One region of the Paenibacillus sp. FSL L8-0333 genome, then DNA from elsewhere that is predicted to be linked to it. Evidence: a T-box and tRNA genes for the amino acid it is inferred to sense, from the RefSeq annotation. Region 1 holds a T-box; the other regions hold tRNA genes.
The links. The T-box of region 1 lies ahead of metG (methionine--tRNA ligase). A T-box ahead of a tRNA ligase gene usually reads a tRNA of that ligase, here a tRNA-Met.

Region 2: it encodes a tRNA-Met, which carries the amino acid that the T-box ahead of metG (methionine--tRNA ligase) is inferred to sense. The anticodon was not compared.
Region 3: it encodes a tRNA-Met, which carries the amino acid that the T-box ahead of metG (methionine--tRNA ligase) is inferred to sense. The anticodon was not compared.

What each region holds. Positions count from the first base shown of each region.
Region 1 covers NZ_CP150186.1:4,094,625-4,101,017, reverse strand. Annotated here, with positions in the region: gene htpG (molecular chaperone HtpG) at 1-1,017, shown strand, start outside; gene NYE72_RS18235 (DUF4362 domain-containing protein) at 1,079-1,543, opposite strand; T-box leader at 1,669-1,930, shown strand; gene metG (methionine--tRNA ligase) at 1,974-3,620, shown strand; gene NYE72_RS18225 (LysR family transcriptional regulator) at 3,629-4,498, opposite strand; gene NYE72_RS18220 (ABC transporter ATP-binding protein) at 4,649-6,385, shown strand; gene NYE72_RS18215 (ABC transporter ATP-binding protein) at 6,382-6,393, shown strand, end outside.
Region 2 covers NZ_CP150186.1:953,624-960,016, reverse strand. Annotated here, with positions in the region: gene katA (catalase KatA) at 66-1,523, shown strand; gene NYE72_RS04165 (sporulation protein Cse60) at 1,675-1,869, opposite strand; gene NYE72_RS04160 (GreA/GreB family elongation factor) at 2,266-2,721, shown strand; tRNA gene NYE72_RS04155 (tRNA-Gly) at 2,861-2,931, opposite strand; tRNA gene NYE72_RS04150 (tRNA-Pro) at 2,944-3,017, opposite strand; tRNA gene NYE72_RS04145 (tRNA-Arg) at 3,050-3,126, opposite strand; tRNA gene NYE72_RS04140 (tRNA-Gly) at 3,137-3,211, opposite strand; tRNA gene NYE72_RS04135 (tRNA-Leu) at 3,219-3,303, opposite strand; tRNA gene NYE72_RS04130 (tRNA-Lys) at 3,319-3,394, opposite strand; tRNA gene NYE72_RS04125 (tRNA-Gln) at 3,402-3,476, opposite strand; tRNA gene NYE72_RS04120 (tRNA-Asp) at 3,493-3,570, opposite strand; tRNA gene NYE72_RS04115 (tRNA-Met) at 3,596-3,672, opposite strand; tRNA gene NYE72_RS04110 (tRNA-Met) at 3,744-3,820, opposite strand; tRNA gene NYE72_RS04105 (tRNA-Val) at 3,836-3,911, opposite strand; tRNA gene NYE72_RS04100 (tRNA-Glu) at 3,918-3,989, opposite strand; tRNA gene NYE72_RS04095 (tRNA-Ser) at 4,006-4,098, opposite strand; tRNA gene NYE72_RS04090 (tRNA-Asn) at 4,104-4,179, opposite strand; tRNA gene NYE72_RS04085 (tRNA-Ile) at 4,183-4,259, opposite strand; rRNA gene rrf (5S ribosomal RNA) at 4,317-4,433, opposite strand; rRNA gene NYE72_RS04075 (23S ribosomal RNA) at 4,508-6,393, opposite strand, start outside.
Region 3 covers NZ_CP150186.1:5,944,071-5,950,463, forward strand. Annotated here, with positions in the region: gene NYE72_RS26390 (AraC family transcriptional regulator) at 19-774, shown strand; tRNA gene NYE72_RS26395 (tRNA-Leu) at 911-989, opposite strand; tRNA gene NYE72_RS26400 (tRNA-Cys) at 1,004-1,077, opposite strand; tRNA gene NYE72_RS26405 (tRNA-Gly) at 1,088-1,162, opposite strand; tRNA gene NYE72_RS26410 (tRNA-Gln) at 1,169-1,243, opposite strand; tRNA gene NYE72_RS26415 (tRNA-His) at 1,263-1,338, opposite strand; tRNA gene NYE72_RS26420 (tRNA-His) at 1,383-1,458, opposite strand; tRNA gene NYE72_RS26425 (tRNA-Trp) at 1,482-1,555, opposite strand; tRNA gene NYE72_RS26430 (tRNA-Tyr) at 1,562-1,647, opposite strand; tRNA gene NYE72_RS26435 (tRNA-Thr) at 1,653-1,728, opposite strand; tRNA gene NYE72_RS26440 (tRNA-Phe) at 1,757-1,832, opposite strand; tRNA gene NYE72_RS26445 (tRNA-Asp) at 1,843-1,920, opposite strand; tRNA gene NYE72_RS26450 (tRNA-Met) at 1,946-2,022, opposite strand; tRNA gene NYE72_RS26455 (tRNA-Val) at 2,040-2,115, opposite strand; tRNA gene NYE72_RS26460 (tRNA-Glu) at 2,171-2,245, opposite strand; tRNA gene NYE72_RS26465 (tRNA-Ser) at 2,264-2,356, opposite strand; tRNA gene NYE72_RS26470 (tRNA-Asn) at 2,360-2,435, opposite strand; rRNA gene NYE72_RS26475 (23S ribosomal RNA) at 2,497-5,422, opposite strand; rRNA gene NYE72_RS26480 (16S ribosomal RNA) at 5,655-6,393, opposite strand, start outside.

The DNA.
Region 1 (6,393 bases):
ACACCGTTTGACTATTACACAAAGGAATATGAAAAAGGTCTTGAGCTCTATTCCAACGGTGTGTTGATCATGAACAAATGTGCGGATCTGCTGCCTGATTACTTCAGTTTTGTAAAAGGTATGGTGGACTCAGAGGATCTTTCCTTGAACATTTCCAGAGAGATGCTCCAGCATGACCGTCAGCTGACTTTGATCGCTAAGAATATTAAGAATAAAGTGAAAAGCCAACTGCAAAGCCTGCTGAAGGATGAAAGAGAGAAATATGAGCAGTTCTATAATGCTTTTGGCAGACAGCTTAAGTTTGGTGTTTATAACGATTATGGGATGCACAAAGACACCCTCCAAGATTTACTGATGTTCTACTCCTCCAAGGAGAAGAAGCTGGTTACGCTGGACGAATACGTCTCAAGAATGCCAGAAGATCAGAAGTATATCTACTATGCTTCCGGAGAGTCGATCGACAGAATCGAGAAGCTCCCGCAAACCGAGCTTGTATCGGATAAAGGGTATGAAATTCTCTACTTCACTGATGATATTGATGAATTTGCGATCAAGATGATTCAGTCTTATAAGGAAAAAGAATTTAAATCCGTATCCAGCGGAGATCTGGGGATCGAAGCCGACGAAGCGGACAAGCCAACGGAAGCGGAAGAGAACGAAAACAAGGAGCTTTTTGAAGCGATGAAGGACATCCTGTCCGGCAAAGTGAAAAATGTTAAAGCTTCCAAACGTTTAAAGACTCATCCGGTATGTCTCTCTGCAGAAGGTGAGCTGACGATCGAGATGGAGAAAATTCTGAAATCGATGCCGAATGGCCAAGAGGTGCAAGCGGATAAGGTACTTGAAATCAACATCCATCACGAAGTATTCCAGTCCTTGAAGGCGGCAGCAGAGAACGACAAAGAAAAGCTCGGTTTATACACGAACCTGCTGTACAACCAAGCGCTGTTGATCGAAGGTCTACAGGTTAGTGATCCTGTTCAATTCACCAATGATATTTGCAAAATCATGAAATAATATGAAGTACAGAGACCATCCAATTGTATTATGATTGGGTGGTCTTTTTTATTTCAGCATTTCATTTTGTTGTGCGAAAAAGGTAGTAATCAATTTCAGAGTCATTATTTGTGCAACCGCTGATCGAATAGATAATTTCACCTTGTGTGCTTTTTTTACTCGTCACTTCGGAGCAGGTATCGGTTCTGACTCCTGTGTTGCTTCCACCGAATGCATCATTAGAGGTATCATAGCTATAATTAATCACGTTACCGTCAAATTTCAAATCCTTAAATATAGGATCGCCTTCATCTGTGTAACTTGTAACGCGTATATTGTCTGCTTTTTTGCTGGAGAGATTCGTTATAAATTGCTCGAATTTATCGAGGTTGTACACTTTTTCCCAAGAAACAATATCCCCTCTACTGATGGCTTCTTTGGAAGTATAGGGCTCACTTTTAGGTACAGAATTGACTTGATTATCGGAGCAACCCCATACCCCTGCTAGTAAAAGAACAGAGAGTGTAAGCAAATTTACCTTTTTCACTGAGGGACCTCCTTGTAACGTATTTATATAAAAGACGGAGATTAACTGGAAAAGTTACAGTGAGCTTGATTTTTCACATTGACAATAAACAACAAATTGATTATTATTTTCTCTAACTTGAATATGTAAAAGCAAAGAAGAGAAAGAGTACCACGGCAATTCTTTCAACAGAGAGCTCCGGTCGCTGAAAAGGAGTAAAGAAAACCCTTGGGAATATGGTCTCAGAGCTGCGCATCGAAACCTTATGGGTTGTAGGCTGCGCCGGAACCTGCATCCGTTACAGTGCTAGGGTATAAACGTTAATTAACGTCGTACCTGAAGAGGTAAATGTCATGAGGCATTTATAAAATTAGGTGGTAACACGTGAGTAGAACTCTCGTCCTTTGTGGATGGGAGTTTTTTTGTTGTCAAAAAAAGGAGGAGAAGGTTAATGAGTAATGTGTTTATAGGTGGTGCTTGGCCGTATGCGAATGGATCTTTACATCTTGGGAGATTATCAAGTGTGTTGCCTGGGGATGTGCTGGCACGATATTTTCGCTCCAAAGGGGATAACGTATTATATGTATCAGGCAGTGATTGCCATGGCACACCCGTAGCGGTTCAGGCTGCGAATGAAGGGATTACACCCGGAGCTTTTGCAAGCAGATATCATGAGGAGTTTCTGAAGTGTTTTAAACAGCTGGGATTTAGTTATGATCTATATACTCGAACGGATCAACCGCAGCATCATAAGGTCGTGCAAGAGTTGTTTACAAAGCTACTAGAGAATGGTCATTTATATAAAAAAACCATTGCGCAATGTTACTGCGAGGTGGATCAGCGCTTTTTGCCAGACAGATATGTGGAAGGGACTTGTCCGGTATGTGGCCAGCGGGCGCGAGGGGATCAATGTGATTATTGTTCTACGATTCTAGATCCTGCCGATTTGTTAGACAGAGTCTGCAAATTATGTGGTAATACACCATCAGAAAGGCCGACAGAACATTATTATCTTAGCTTATCTAATTTTCAGTCTGAATTAACGGAATATGTAGAGGAAGCACAATTTTGGAGAGATAACGCTATAAAACTGACCAAACGTTATTTACAAGAAGAGCTGCAGGACCGCGCGGTAACAAGAGACTTGTCTTGGGGTGTAGATGTTCCTGTGGCTGGATTTGAAGATAAAAAGATTTATGTTTGGATTGAGGCGGTAAGTGGTTATTTATCAGCCAGTAAGCAGTGGGCTGCACAGTCCGGAGGAAGCTGGGAGGATTTTTGGTTAGAGGAAAAAGGGGAGATTACTGCTTATTATGTGCATGGTAAAGACAATATTCCTTTTCACACTTTAATATGGCCGGCTGTGTTATTAGGAGCTGGAGGTCTGCATTTACCGGACAGGATTATATCTAGCGAATATTTAACCCTTGAAGGGCAGAAGTTCTCCACTAGCCGAAACTGGGCGGTCTGGGTACCTGATATTTTAGAGCGGTATCAGCCAGATTCTATTCGTTATTTCTTAATTGCTAATGGACCCGAGAAGCGGGACACGGATTTTTCCTGGAGAGAGTTTATTTATAGCCATAATGGAGAGCTGCTTGGAGCATTTGGTAACTTTGTGAACCGTTCATTGGCTTTTGTAGATAAGTTTTATGAAGGGAAAGTGCCGAATGGGCAATTGGATAAGGGGTGGAATGACAACATTGACCTCTTGTATCTCGAATCAGGGCGGCTTATTGAGGCTGGGAATCTAAAAGATGCGCTGGAGTATATTTTTTCTTATGTGCGCAAGGCAAACCAGTATTTCGACCTGCAAAAACCATGGATACAGATAAAAGAGGATCAGGTTTCTTGTGATTCTGCAATATACACATGTGTGCAGATTATTGCGAACCTAGCGAATTTGTTACATCCGTTTCTGCCGTTCTCTTGTGACAAGATCAGGGGGTTCCTGTCGTTAGAACTACCGAATTGGCAGCCTTGCTCGGTACCCCCTTACCAACAGGTTACTGATTTACAATTATTGTTTGAACGAATTGATATTAACCGTATTAAAGAAGAAGAGGATAGGCTCGTTCAACAGCAAGTGAATAAATAGAGCTGGTATTATCCATTCTTGAAACTCTCAATAAACTTTGAAGCCAATGATGACAAGTATTTATCCTTAATCCAGACGGCGGCGACCCGCGTGCGTAGTGATTCACTACTAATTTCTTTATAGATCAAATTACTATTACTCGTTAATTCGAAAGCGGATTTGGGGATGATTCCGATGCCAAGACCAGCGTTTGCCCAGAGCAGTGTTGTTCTAGCATCATCATTCATACAGAAAATCAGCGGATCAAAGCCGTTCTCAAGACATGTTTCCCGGATAAGCTGCTCAAAACGGCGGTAGATAATAAGCGGCTTATCCTTTAGCTCACCGATCTCAATAAAGTTTTCATCCGTTTTCCAGTCATACTCAGGTGTCATTACGGCAATCATAGGTTCAGCTTGTGTGTAAAGACATTCTAAATTTGTACCATTAAAGGGTGTCCTAACAATCCCGACTTCGACAATGCCTTTATTCAAGAGGTCAATGATTCTAAAGGTATTTCCTTCATGAATCTCAAACTTCACACCTTTATAGGTTTTGTGAAATTCACATAGCCGATCTTGAAGCAACGTAGCTCCAGAGGAAGAAACTGTACCAATGGCTAGGGTTCCTTTTAAACCTTTGACAAAATCAGTGAGCTCACGGGCAGTGGAATCTGCCAGCTCCAGAATTTGTTGGGCACGGTCCCGCAAAATGGCTCCAGCTTCAGTGAGCTGCACGCTGCGTGGACCTCGTTCCACTAGCTTTACACCGAGTTCTTCCTCCAGGAGCTTTAGCTGCTGGCTCAGTGGAGGCTGGGCCATTTGCAGTTTTTTGGCTGCAGATGTGATCTGTCCTTCCTCAGCTATCGCCATAAAATATTTAAGCTGTCTAATATCCATATAAAAATCCTCCGAACTTGAGATATGCTAATCGTATGGGAGCGATACGAATCCAATATTATTAATATGTGAGTAGATATGCCATAATCATAACTGTTCTTATACATATTTCAAGTGGTTAAATACTTCTTATGTTGGGTGTGGATAAATTTGTTCAAAATTGCAGTATATTTAAAGCCGTACAAAAAAGAAGCGATCATTGGACCGATCTTCAAACTGATGGAAGCGATTCTGGAGCTGATTTTGCCTACCATTGTCGCATTGATCATCAACAACGGGGTTGGCAATCATGACAGCGCCTATGTTTACCGCATGGGTGGCCTAATGGTTCTGATGTCACTGCTTGGCTTCGGCTGCTCCATGGTATGCCAATACTATGCAGCCCGGGCTTCACAGGGATTCGGTACGACACTACGCAATAAGATGTTTAGACATATTACATCCTTGTCGTATGCTGAACTGGATACCTTAGGTACGCCTACACTGATTAATCGGATTACCAATGACGTAAACCAGCTGCAAATTGCTGTGGCCATGCTGATTCGTCTAGTTATTCGTGCACCGTTTATCTGCATCGGGGCTATCCTAATGTCCATGATTTTGGATTTTAGATTATCGCTGATTCTAATAGCGGCAACACCGGTTTTCGGCATTATTTTATATTTTATTATCACCCGCAGTGCTCCTTTGTACCGAAAATACCAGCAGAAGCTGGATGCCCTTGCGCTCGTACTGAGTGAGAATTTATCGGGGATTCGAGTGATTCGTGCTTTTGCCAAAAGACGTACAGAAAAAGAACGTTTTGATGCCTCATCTGATGATTTGACTACTACGGCGATCCGGGTTTCGCGGATTTCTGCTTTGCTTGGGCCGATGACTACACTTGTAGTAAATGCGGCGATCATAGCTATTTTGTGGGTAGGCGGAATTCATATCGATGGGGGCCGATTGTCTCAAGGGGAGATCATTGCCTTCATCAATTACATCACTCAGATCTTGCTGGCGCTGATAGTAGTCTCCAACTTGGTTATTATTTTTACAAAAGCCTCATCCTCAGCGAATCGTGTGAATGAAGTGCTTGGTGTTAAGGTATCCGTGTCCGAGGAAGGAAATGCATTGATTGCTGAACCCGACCATGCTGCCCCTGCTATACAATTCGATCACGTATCCTTTGGGTATAATACGACAGGTGAATCGGCATTAGAGGATATATCTTTAGTAATTAATCGCGGAGAGACCGTGGGTCTGATTGGCAGTACGGGTTCAGGTAAGTCTACTTTTGTGAATTTGATCCCTCGTTTGTATGATGTGGTGCAAGGTGAAGTGAAAGTGGATGGTGTGGATGTCAGAGATTACAAGCTGCACCAGCTTCGTGAGAAAATAGGGATTGTACCGCAAAAAGCTGTGCTGTTTACAGGAACAATCGCTGAGAATATACGTTGGGGCAAGGAAGATGCAACTGAGGAAGAAATCATGCAGGCAGCCTCTATCGCTCAAGCGGAGGAGTTTATACGTAAATTACCCGAAGGCTTGAATACGCAAGTATCTCGTGGTGGATTAAATTTATCCGGTGGACAAAAGCAGCGCTTAACCATAGCTCGTGCAGTAGTAGGTAAGCCATCGATTCTTATTTTGGATGACTCCTCCAGTGCGCTGGATTTCTCCACAGATGCGGCACTTCGAAAGGCTCTTAAAGAGAGCAGCCAGGAAATGACCGTGCTCCTTGTCTCGCAGAGGGTAAGCACTGTAAGACAAGCGGATAAAATAATGGTATTTGAGGAAGGGCGGATCGCCGGTGTCGGAACCCATGAGGAGCTGATGCGGGGTTGTAAAGAGTATAAAGAAATCTGCCTGTCCCAGCTATCAAGTGAGGAGTCGGGCCAATGAACAAAAAC
Region 2 (6,393 bases), 3.1 Mb from region 1:
TTAAAAAACATTAATATAGAACTTATACTAAATCTAAAATCAAATCTCATGAGGTGATTCTATTAATGAGCTCCAATAATAATAATCTTACAACCAGCTGGGGTGCTCCAGTAGGCGACAATCAGAATTCAATGACAGCCGGTGACCGCGGTCCCACTTTGCTGCAAGATGTCCATCTGCTTGAGAAATTAGCCCACTTTAACAGAGAACGTGTTCCTGAACGTGTCGTTCATGCTAAAGGTGCTGGCGCTCACGGGTATTTTGAAGTTACAAAAGATCTGACCCAATACACAAAAGCTAACTTTTTGTCTGAAGTAGGCAAACGTACACCGTTGTTCATTCGTTTTTCTACTGTAGCTGGTGAATTAGGTTCTGCTGATACCGTACGCGACCCTCGTGGTTTTGCCGTGAAGTTCTATACTGAAGAAGGAAACTATGATCTCGTAGGTAACAATACGCCTGTATTCTTCGTTCGTGATGCGATTAAATTCCCGGACTTTATTCATACACAGAAACGTGATCCACAGACACATCTGAAGAACCCGAATGCTGTATGGGACTTCTGGTCTTTATCGCCTGAATCTCTGCATCAGGTAACGATTTTGATGTCGGATCGCGGAATTCCAGCTACGCTGAGACATATGCATGGGTTTGGTAGCCATACCTTCAAGTGGGTAAATGCCGAGGGTAATACAGTCTGGGTGAAATACCATTTCAAAACAGAACAAGGCATTAAGAATCTAGATGCAGACCTTGCTTCCAAAATCGCTGGGGAAAACCCGGATTATCATACAGAAGACTTGTTCAATGCTATTGATAAAGGAGATTTCCCTGCTTGGAAGCTCTACGTGCAAATTATGCCGATCGAGGATGCGAAGACTTACCGTTTTGATCCATTTGATGTAACAAAGGTCTGGTCACAAAAAGATTATCCGTTAATCGAGGTTGGCCGTATGGTATTGGATCGCAATCCGGAGAACTACTTCGCTGAAGTAGAACAAGTCACATTCTCTCCCGGCTCTTTCGTTCCTGGTATTGAAGCTTCGCCGGATAAATTGCTACAAGGCCGTCTGTTCGCGTATGGTGATGCACACCGCCACCGGGTTGGCCCTAACCACAACAGCCTGCCTATCAACCGTCCAAAAGTAGAAGTGAAGAACTATCAACGTGATGGTGGCATGGCCTTGGGCAACAATGGCGGTTCCGGAGCCTATTACGAGCCTAACAGCTTAGGGGGACCAAAAGAATCACCGCAGCATAAAACATCGCCGTTCGAAGTCTCCGGATATGCGGATAGTGTCGCCTACAATAGTGACGATCACTATACACAACCAGGTGACTTGTACCGTCTAATGTCTGAAGAAGAACGTACCCGTCTAGTTCAAAACATCGTTGGCGCTATGACTCCTGTTGAAAGTAACGATATCAAACGTCGCCAGATTGAACATTTCTTTAAGGCTGATCCAGACTTGGGACAGCGTATCGCATCCGGTTTGGGTCTATCCGTACCAGACGGAATGTAAGACTGTAAATGCACTTATAAACTAAAGAGGACCTTTGCCCGTAGATGGGAAAGGTCCTCTTTTTACTAATTAGCTGAAAACATAATAAATGATGACAATCACAACGCACAGCGTAGAGACAATGGATAGACATGAAAAAAACGTGTTCCAGTTATTGCCTTTCATTTGTCTTATACACGACCAGTATAGTGGTTCTTTGGTGCTCTGCCCCATCACGTGATGATTTAACTACCGAACCGTAACAGATATTCACAATCTGTTCCTCCCGTAGTCCTGCCAGGAACTCATTAGCTTTATTCTCTGCATAAGAATTATCAGCATCTACAAACTCTTTAACTTGAATCATCCTGATCTCCTCCTTTAATAAATTAAGTAGTTATTTTATAGTTCTGGAATCTATATGTGAACTCAACGAAATGTACATGGCGTATCACTCCCCAGGTAACAATTAATGTAAAAATATCTTCAAAATACAGTATAGGCATTTCGCAGTTTTCTACGAAATGCCTATGCATCAGCCTATCATAGCACCCAAGTATGTAATAGTCAAAGGTTTTCATTACAATATTTAGAAGGTTTTAATTCCCCTTTTAAAATGGATTGGATTTACAAATAGAAGCTGGTATACTGATCAGAAGGTCTCCATTGGGGGGCCTCTATTTGTATAGGAGGGATTTTAAGATGGCAACACACCATAACAAGTTTACAAGGAATGTGTTACTTAGAGGGGGTGAAATCTACTATGAACCATAGTCTTATCTATGAAGGCTCACGGACACAGCTGCTTCAGCAGCTTATTTATTTTGATGAGGAAAAAATCGCATTTCTAAATCAATACTTTCCGGTACGAAGCAAGGATAGAAGCAATGCTGAAACGCTGTTGTCCCGTTATTGCTCTGAGCTGGAACAATTACTAACTGAGTTTAATGGTGAAGATTTAAATTCTCAGGTCTTTATCGGAAGCCAGTTGCAGCTTCGTTACTTGGACGATAATACTACAGATATCTATACCATCGTATTTCCTAACCAAGCAGAACCTAACGATAACAAGATTTCTATGTTGTCACCTATAGGCATGCAGTTGCTGCTGGCTGAGCTCGGCAGTACTTGTCAGCTAGCGATTCCTTCAGGTCAACTAGAGGTGAAGATCGAAAGTATTAAGTTCGTGAATAATGGTGAGGTAGGCGTTCTTATATAAGGACGATCCCTTATAAACCCACTACAGCAGCGTCCCTTTCCTATATTAAGGAGGGGGGCGTTTCTATTATTTAAGTCTCCGTAAGATATGTCCAATCAAAAAAACACCCGCCTAATACCGGCAGGTGTTTCTCATTATAAGCGGGTGATGGGAATCGAACCCACGCTATCAGCTTGGAAGGCTGAAGTTCTACCATTGAACTACACCCGCAAAGGTATAAAATCGGGATGACACGATTTGAACATGCGACCCCCTGGTCCCAAACCAGGTGCTCTACCAAGCTGAGCTACATCCCGTTAACAATACTATAACTGCTTAGTAATAAAAATGGCGCGCCCTGAGAGATTCGAACTCCCGGCCTTTTGATTCGTAGTCAAACGCTCTATCCAGCTGAGCTAAGGGCGCAAAATCTATATGGAGCGGACGACGGGAATCGAACCCGCGACCCTCGCCTTGGCAAGGCGATGCTCTACCGCTGAGCCACGTCCGCAAAAACATGGTGCGCGTGAAGGGACTCGAACCCCCACGTCGTGAAACGCCAGATCCTAAGTCTGGTGCGTCTGCCAATTCCGCCACACGCGCACACTTTAAAGAAAATGGTGAGCCATGAAGGACTCGAACCTTCGACACCCTGATTAAAAGTCAGGTGCTCTACCAACTGAGCTAATGGCTCTCATAAATGGCTGGGGATATAGGATTTGAACCTATGCATGACGGAGTCAAAGTCCGTTGCCTTACCGCTTGGCTAATCCCCAATAATAATTAACTAAATGGCGGAACCGACGGGATTCGAACCCGCGATCTCCTGCGTGACAGGCAGGCATGTTAGGCCAACTACACCACGGTTCCATAGACATAATGCATAAGTGTAAATTGGTTGCGGGGGCAGGATTTGAACCTGCGGCCTTCGGGTTATGAGCCCGACGAGCTACCGGGCTGCTCCACCCCGCGTCATTAATAAGTATATACTATTCATTTTCACCATACCAGCTTATCCCTAAACATAATGTATAAGAGTAAATTGGTTGCGGGGGCAGGACTTGAACCTGCGACCTTCGGGTTATGAGCCCGACGAGCTACCGGGCTGCTCCACCCCGCGTCAGTGAGAATATTATGGTGGAGGCTGAGGGGATCGAACCCCCGACCCTCTGCTTGTAAGGCAGATGCTCTCCCAGCTGAGCTAAGCCTCCATGATATGACCCGTATGGGATTCGAACCCATGTTACCTCCGTGAAAGGGAGGTGTCTTAACCCCTTGACCAACGGGCCATGCTAATAATTTTTATGGCGGAGAGAGAGGGATTCGAACCCTCGAGACGCTTGTGGCGCCTACACGATTTCCAATCGTGCTCCTTCGGCCAAACTCGGACACCTCTCCATAAATGGCTCCCCGAACAGGACTCGAACCTGTGACAACTCGATTAACAGTCGAGTGCTCTACCAACTGAGCTATCAGGGAATATGGTGGGCCTTAGTGGACTCGAACCACCGACCTCACCCTTATCAGGGGTGCGCTCTAACCAGCTGAGCTAAAGGCCCTTCTAAGACATATTAATATTAAGGGCAAAAAAAATACCACGGGTAATGTGGTTGTCCGCTTGGCGGCGTCCTACTCTCCCAGGACCCTTCGGTCCAAGTACCATCGGCGCTGGAGGGCTTAACGGTCGTGTTCGGGATGGGTACGTGTGGAACCCCTCCGCTATCGCCACCAAACGGGCATTTACAGCGTAAATGCTCAGGCTTAATCGCCTGAAAACTGAATCCGAAACGAATCTGCATTCTAAGTATAGGATAAGCCCTCGACCGATTAGTATTGGTCAGCTCCATGCATTGCTGCACTTCCACCTCCAACCTATCTACCTCGTCGTCTTCAAGGGGTCTTACTAATTGGGAAATCTCATCTTGAGGGGGGCTTCACGCTTAGATGCTTTCAGCGCTTATCCCGTCCGTACGTAGCTACCCAGCCATGCTCCTGGCGGAACAACTGGTGCACCAGCGGTACGTCCATCCCGGTCCTCTCGTACTAAGGACAGCTCCTCTCAAATTTCCTGCGCCCACGACAGATAGGGACCGAACTGTCTCACGACGTTCTGAACCCAGCTCGCGTACCGCTTTAATGGGCGAACAGCCCAACCCTTGGGACCTACTTCAGCCCCAGGATGCGATGAGCCGACATCGAGGTGCCAAACCTCCCCGTCGATGTGGACTCTTGGGGGAGATAAGCCTGTTATCCCCAGGGTAGCTTTTATCCGTTGAGCGATGGCCCTTCCATGCGGTACCACCGGATCACTAAGTCCGACTTTCGTCCCTGCTCGACTTGTAGGTCTCGCAGTCAAGCTCCCTTATGCCTTTGCACTCTGCGAATGATTTCCAACCATTCTGAGGGAACCTTGGAACGCCTCCGTTACTCTTTAGGAGGCGACCGCCCCAGTCAAACTGCCCGCCTGACACGGTCCCCGTACCCGATTAGGGTACTAGGTTAGAACCTAGATACGATCAGGGTGGTATCCCAACGGCGCCTCCACCGAAGCTTGCGCTCCGATTTCTACGGCTCCCACCTATCCTGTACAGATCGTACCCAAATTCAATATCAAGCTGCAGTAAAGCTCCATGGGGTCTTTCCGTCTTGTCGCGGGTAACCTGCATCTTCACAGGTATTAAAATTTCACCGGATCTCTCGTTGAGACAGCGCCCAAGTCGTTACGCCATTCGTGCGGGTCAGAATTTACCTGACAAGGAATTTCGCTACCTTAGGACCGTTATAGTTACGGCCGCCGTTTACTGGGGCTTCGGTTCATAGCTTCGGGTTACCCCTAACCACTCCCCTTAACCTTCCAGCACCGGGCAGGCGTCAGCCCGTATACTTCGCCTTGCGGCTTCGCACAGACCTGTGTTTTTGCTAAACAGTCGCTTGGGCCTTTTCACTGCGGCCCCCTCGTGCTATTCACACTACCGGGGCACCCCTTCTCCCGAAGTTACGGGGTCATTTTGCCGAGTTCCTTAACGAGAGTTCTTCCGCGCGCCTTAGAATTCTCTTCTCGCCTACCTGTGTCGGTTTGCGGTACGGGCACCTTCTCCTGGCTAGAGGCTTTTCTTGGCAGTGTGAGATCATGACCTTCGCTACTACAATTTTCGCTCCCCATCACAGCCCAGCCTTAATGATGTGCGGATTTGCCTACACATCAGCCTCACTGCTTAGACGGACATCCATCAGTCCGCGTCACTACCCTCCTGCGTCACCCCATCGCTCATAGCGGATTACGGTGGTACAGTAATTTCAAACTGTTGTCCTTCGACTACGCCTTTCGGCCTCGCCTTAGGTCCCGACTTACCCTGAGCGGACGAGCCTTCCTCAGGAAACCTTGGGCTTTCGGCGGATCAGATTCTCACTGATCTTTTCGTTACTCATACCGGCATTCTCACTTGTGTAGTGTCCAGCGCTCTTTTCAGTACACCTTCAACCCCTACACAACGCTCCCCTACCCCAGATACATACGTATCTAGCCATAGCTTCGGTGGTGTGTTTAGCCCCGTTACATTTTCGGCGCAGAGTCACTCGACCAGTGAGCTATTACGCACTCTTTCAATGGTGGCTGCTTCTAAGCCAACATCCTGGTTGTCTGTGCAACTCCACATCCTTTCCCACTTAACACACACTTGGGGACCTTAGCTG
Region 3 (6,393 bases), 1.8 Mb from region 1:
AAGTATTGGAGGATCATCATGGATCGTGTTCTATATATTGTAAGTGCCACACATGAGCTAAATACTTATATCCCTCCACACCAGCATGAATGCTACGAACTGGTCTATTATTTACAGGGGGTAGGGACAACCAATGTTGGCCCACGAAGTTACCATTTTCGCTCCTCTTCTTTCGCGCTTGTGCCACCCAATCATAAACATGACGAGCACCACCGTGAGGATGCAAATGTATTATTTGTAGGCTTCCACTCGGAACACCCTAATATGAGTAATCTGCTCGGCGTATATGAAGATGATAAAGATCAGACCGTTCTTCAAATCCTGCTGCGAATGAAAGCAGAGTTTACACGTAAGCAAGACGGATTCTCTGAGCTTCTAAACCTACAAATGAGCGAGATTACCGTCCATCTTATGAGGCTTCTTAGTGCCTCTGGATATCAATCCCCATCAGAAGATCGAGTACAATATGTCCTTAATTATATGAATGAGCATTATCGCCATAAATTGTCCGTCGAAACACTATCAGAAATGTCCGGATATAGCTACGATCGTTTTCGCCATCTATTTAAAGAACGTTTCGGGTCTTCACCCCTGCGGTATTTGCTGTTAAAACGCCTGGATTATGCAAAATCTCTATTACGTCATACTCAGATGCAAATCTCTGAAGTATCTGCTGCTGCAGGTTTTGTGAACGATGCCCAATTCTGCAATATGTTTAAACGAGAAATAGGTCATACCCCGCGAGCATTCCGCATTAATAATCAATCAGGTTAATCACTAATCAGATTAAAAAAAGCCGTTGAAATAGAGAAACTCTCTATTCAACGGCTTAATCCTGTAAAACTAAGAACATAAAGAAAAAAGGTTAGTAAGATTGCTTATAAAAGCATTCTTACTAACCTTTTTAAGATACCGGCGAGAGGACTCGAACCTCCACGGTTTCCCACTCGATTTTGAGTCGAGCGCGTCTGCCATTCCGCCACGCCGGCACATATGAACTAAATGGAGGCGCCACCCAGATTTGAACTGGGGATAAAGCTTTTGCAGAGCTTTGCCTTACCACTTGGCTATGGCGCCATGTAAATTTTGGAGCGGACGACGGGAATCGAACCCGCGACCCTCGCCTTGGCAAGGCGATGCTCTACCGCTGAGCCACGTCCGCATAAAATGGCTGGGGATATAGGATTCGAACCTATGAGTGACGGAGTCAAAGTCCGTTGCCTTACCGCTTGGCTAATCCCCAATAACATTTTAAAGTAAAATGGGGCGACTGATGGGTCTCGAACCCACGAATGCCGGAACCACAATCCGGTGCGTTAACCCCTTCGCCACAGTCGCCATATTAAGTTGATATTGTTGCCATTATTCATTTTTAAAGAAAATGGGGCGGCCGATGGGTCTCGAACCCACGAATGCCGGAACCACAATCCGGTGCGTTAACCCCTTCGCCACGGCCGCCATATTAAACTTTAGAAAGAACTTGGCAGGGGCAGCAGGAATTGAACCCACACCAACGGTTTTGGAGACCGTTGTTCTACCTTTAAACTATGCCCCTAAAAACTGGTGGAGGATGATGGATTCGAACCACCGAACACTTACGTGAGCAGATTTACAGTCTGATGCGTTTGGCCACTTCGCTAATCCTCCAAGGATGGTGCCGGCGAGAGGACTTGAACCCCCAACCTACTGATTACAAGTCAGTTGCTCTACCAATTGAGCTACACCGGCATGGCACTCATTCTTTTGTGATGATAAATGGTGGCTCGGGACGGAATCGAACCGCCGACACGAGGATTTTCAGTCCTCTGCTCTACCGACTGAGCTACCGAGCCATGATGAAAATGGCGGAACCGACGGGATTCGAACCCGCGATCTCCTGCGTGACAGGCAGGCATGTTAGGCCAACTACACCACGGTTCCAAAAGATATAATTGCTTAAGTTAATTGGTTGCGGGGGCAGGATTTGAACCTGCGGCCTTCGGGTTATGAGCCCGACGAGCTACCGGGCTGCTCCACCCCGCGTCAGTAAAAATATGTTATGGTGGAGGCTGAGGGGATCGAACCCCCGACCCTCTGCTTGTAAGGCAGATGCTCTCCCAGCTGAGCTAAGCCTCCATAAACAACAATTGTTATTGTACCAAAGTCCACTAGGATAAATCAAGTGAAAATTTGGTGACCCGTATGGGATTCGAACCCATGTTACCTCCGTGAAAGGGAGGTGTCTTAACCCCTTGACCAACGGGCCATACTAATTAAAAATTTGTGGCGGAGAGAGAGGGATTCGAACCCTCGAGACGCTTGTGGCGCCTACACGATTTCCAATCGTGCTCCTTCGGCCAAACTCGGACACCTCTCCATATGGCTCCCCGAACAGGACTCGAACCTGTGACAACTCGATTAACAGTCGAGTGCTCTACCAACTGAGCTATCAGGGAATATTCATACCAAGCTTAATCGCCTGAAAACTGAATCCGAAACGAATCTGCATTCTAAGTATAGGATAAGCCCTCGACCGATTAGTATTGGTCAGCTCCATGCATTGCTGCACTTCCACCTCCAACCTATCTACCTCGTCGTCTTCAAGGGGTCTTACTAATTGGGAAATCTCATCTTGAGGGGGGCTTCACGCTTAGATGCTTTCAGCGCTTATCCCGTCCGTACGTAGCTACCCAGCCATGCTCCTGGCGGAACAACTGGTGCACCAGCGGTACGTCCATCCCGGTCCTCTCGTACTAAGGACAGCTCCTCTCAAATTTCCTGCGCCCACGACAGATAGGGACCGAACTGTCTCACGACGTTCTGAACCCAGCTCGCGTACCGCTTTAATGGGCGAACAGCCCAACCCTTGGGACCTACTTCAGCCCCAGGATGCGATGAGCCGACATCGAGGTGCCAAACCTCCCCGTCGATGTGGACTCTTGGGGGAGATAAGCCTGTTATCCCCAGGGTAGCTTTTATCCGTTGAGCGATGGCCCTTCCATGCGGTACCACCGGATCACTAAGTCCGACTTTCGTCCCTGCTCGACTTGTAGGTCTCGCAGTCAAGCTCCCTTATGCCTTTGCACTCTGCGAATGATTTCCAACCATTCTGAGGGAACCTTGGAACGCCTCCGTTACTCTTTAGGAGGCGACCGCCCCAGTCAAACTGCCCGCCTGACACGGTCCCCGTACCCGATTAGGGTACTAGGTTAGAACCTAGATACGATCAGGGTGGTATCCCAACGGCGCCTCCACCGAAGCTTGCGCTCCGATTTCTACGGCTCCCACCTATCCTGTACAGATCGTACCCAAATTCAATATCAAGCTGCAGTAAAGCTCCATGGGGTCTTTCCGTCTTGTCGCGGGTAACCTGCATCTTCACAGGTATTAAAATTTCACCGGATCTCTCGTTGAGACAGCGCCCAAGTCGTTACGCCATTCGTGCGGGTCAGAATTTACCTGACAAGGAATTTCGCTACCTTAGGACCGTTATAGTTACGGCCGCCGTTTACTGGGGCTTCGGTTCATAGCTTCGGGTTACCCCTAACCACTCCCCTTAACCTTCCAGCACCGGGCAGGCGTCAGCCCGTATACTTCGCCTTGCGGCTTCGCACAGACCTGTGTTTTTGCTAAACAGTCGCTTGGGCCTTTTCACTGCGGCCCCCTCGTGCTATTCACACTACCGGGGCACCCCTTCTCCCGAAGTTACGGGGTCATTTTGCCGAGTTCCTTAACGAGAGTTCTTCCGCGCGCCTTAGAATTCTCTTCTCGCCTACCTGTGTCGGTTTGCGGTACGGGCACCTTCTCCTGGCTAGAGGCTTTTCTTGGCAGTGTGAGATCATGACCTTCGCTACTATAATTTTCGCTCCCCATCACAGCCCAGCCTTAACGATGTGCGGATTTGCCTACACATCAGCCTCACTGCTTAGACGGACATCCATCAGTCCGCGTCACTACCCTCCTGCGTCACCCCATCGCTCATAGCGGATTACGGTGGTACAGTAATTTCAAACTGTTGTCCTTCGACTACGCCTTTCGGCCTCGCCTTAGGTCCCGACTTACCCTGAGCGGACGAGCCTTCCTCAGGAAACCTTGGGCTTTCGGCGGATCAGATTCTCACTGATCTTTTCGTTACTCATACCGGCATTCTCACTTGTGTAGTGTCCAGCGCTCTTTTCAGTACACCTTCAACCCCTACACAACGCTCCCCTACCCCAGATACATAGTATCTAGCCATAGCTTCGGTGGTGTGTTTAGCCCCGTTACATTTTCGGCGCAGAGTCACTCGACCAGTGAGCTATTACGCACTCTTTCAATGGTGGCTGCTTCTAAGCCAACATCCTGGTTGTCTGTGCAACTCCACATCCTTTCCCACTTAACACACACTTGGGGACCTTAGCTGATGGTCTGGGCTGTTTCCCTTTTGACAATGGATCTTAGCACTCACTGTCTGACTCCCGGCAATAAGTATATGGCATTCGGAGTTTGACTGAGCTTGGTAATCCTTGCGGACCCCGCACCCAATCAGTGCTCTACCTCCACTACTCTTATACCGAGGCTAGCCCTAAAGCTATTTCGGGGAGAACCAGCTATCTCCGAGTTCGATTGGAATTTCTCCGCTACCCCCACCTCATCCCCGCACTTTTCAACGTACGTGGGTTCGGGCCTCCAGTGCGTGTTACCGCACCTTCACCCTGGACAGGGGTAGATCACACGGTTTCGGGTCTACGTCCACATACTCATTCGCCCTATTCAGACTCGCTTTCGCTGCGGCTCCACCTTCTCGGCTTAACCTTGCATGTTAAACGTAACTCGCCGGTTCATTCTACAAAAGGCACGCCATCACCCATAGATCGGGCTCTGACTTTTTGTAAGCACACGGTTTCAGGTTCTATTTCACTCCCCTTCCGGGGTGCTTTTCACCTTTCCCTCACGGTACTGTTTCACTATCGGTCGCCAGGTAGTATTTAGCCTTAGCAGATGGTCCTGCTGGATTCATACGGGGTTTCACGTGCCCCGCACTACTCGGGATCCGTCTCGGAGAGAACACAGTTTAGGCTACAGGGCTTTTACCTCTATCGCGGGCCTTTCCAGACCTCTTCACCTACCATATTCCTTTGTAACTCCATGTGAGACGTCCCACAACCCCTAAGAGCAAGCTCTTAGGTTTAGGCTGTTCCGCGTTCGCTCGCCGCTACTGACGGAATCACTATTGTTTTCTCTTCCTCAGGGTACTTAGATGTTTCAGTTCCCCTGGTCTGCCTCTACACACCCTATGTATTCAGGTATGAGTAACTGCGAATTACCACAGCTGGGTTTCCCCATTCGGACACCCCCGGATCAAAGCTTGCTTACAGCTCCCCGAGGCAGTTTCGTTGTTCGCCACGTCCTTCGTCGGCTCCTGGCGCCTAGGCATCCTCCGTGTGCTCTTATTAGCTTAACCTTGATTCTTCCGAAGAAAAATCTCACTAATAACATTTACTTGTTTGCACAAGTTGCTAAAAGATGTTCTAAAACGCAAATTCGTTTCGGTATCCAGTTTTCAAGGATCAAGTCTTACTTGAGAGCTTAAACTCTCAAAACTGAGCAACGAGTGAGTAACAGGCCTAAACCTGAGTTTTGGAAGCTAAGCTTCCGATTTGAATGTTCTCATTGCAGAGAACGATTCTCCATAGAAAGGAGGTGATCCAGCCGCACCTTCCGATACGGCTACCTTGTTACGACTTCACCCCAATCATCTACCCCACCTTCGGCGGCTGGCTCCCTTGCGGGTTACCCCACCGACTTCGGGTGTTGTAAACTCTCGTGGTGTGACGGGCGGTGTGTACAAGACCCGGGAACGTATTCACCGCGGCATGCTGATCCGCGATTACTAGCAATTCCGACTTCATGCAGGCGAGTTGCAGCCTGCAATCCGAACTGAGACCGGCTTTGATGGGATTGGCTCCACCTCGCGGCTTCGCTTCCCGTTGTACCGGCCATTGTAGTACGTGTGTAGCCCAGGTCATAAGGGGCATGATGATTTGACGTCATCCCCACCTTCCTCCGGTTTGTCACCGGCAGTCACTCTAGAGTGCCCAGCATTACCTGCTGGCAACTAAAGTTAAGGGTTGCGCTCGTTGCGGGACTTAACCCAACATCTCACGACACGAGCTGACGACAACCATGCACCACCTGTCTCCTCTGTCCCGAAGGCCGCTGCTATCTCTAGCAGATTCAGAGGGATGTCAAGACCTGGTAAGGTTCTTCGCGTTGCTTCGAATTAAACCACATACTCCACTGCTTGTGCGGGTCCCCGTCAATTCCTTTGAGTTTCAGTCTTGCGACCGTACTCCCCAGGCGGAGTGCTTACTGTGTTAACTTCGGCACCAAGGGTATCGAAACCCCTAACACCTAGCACTCATCGTTTACGGC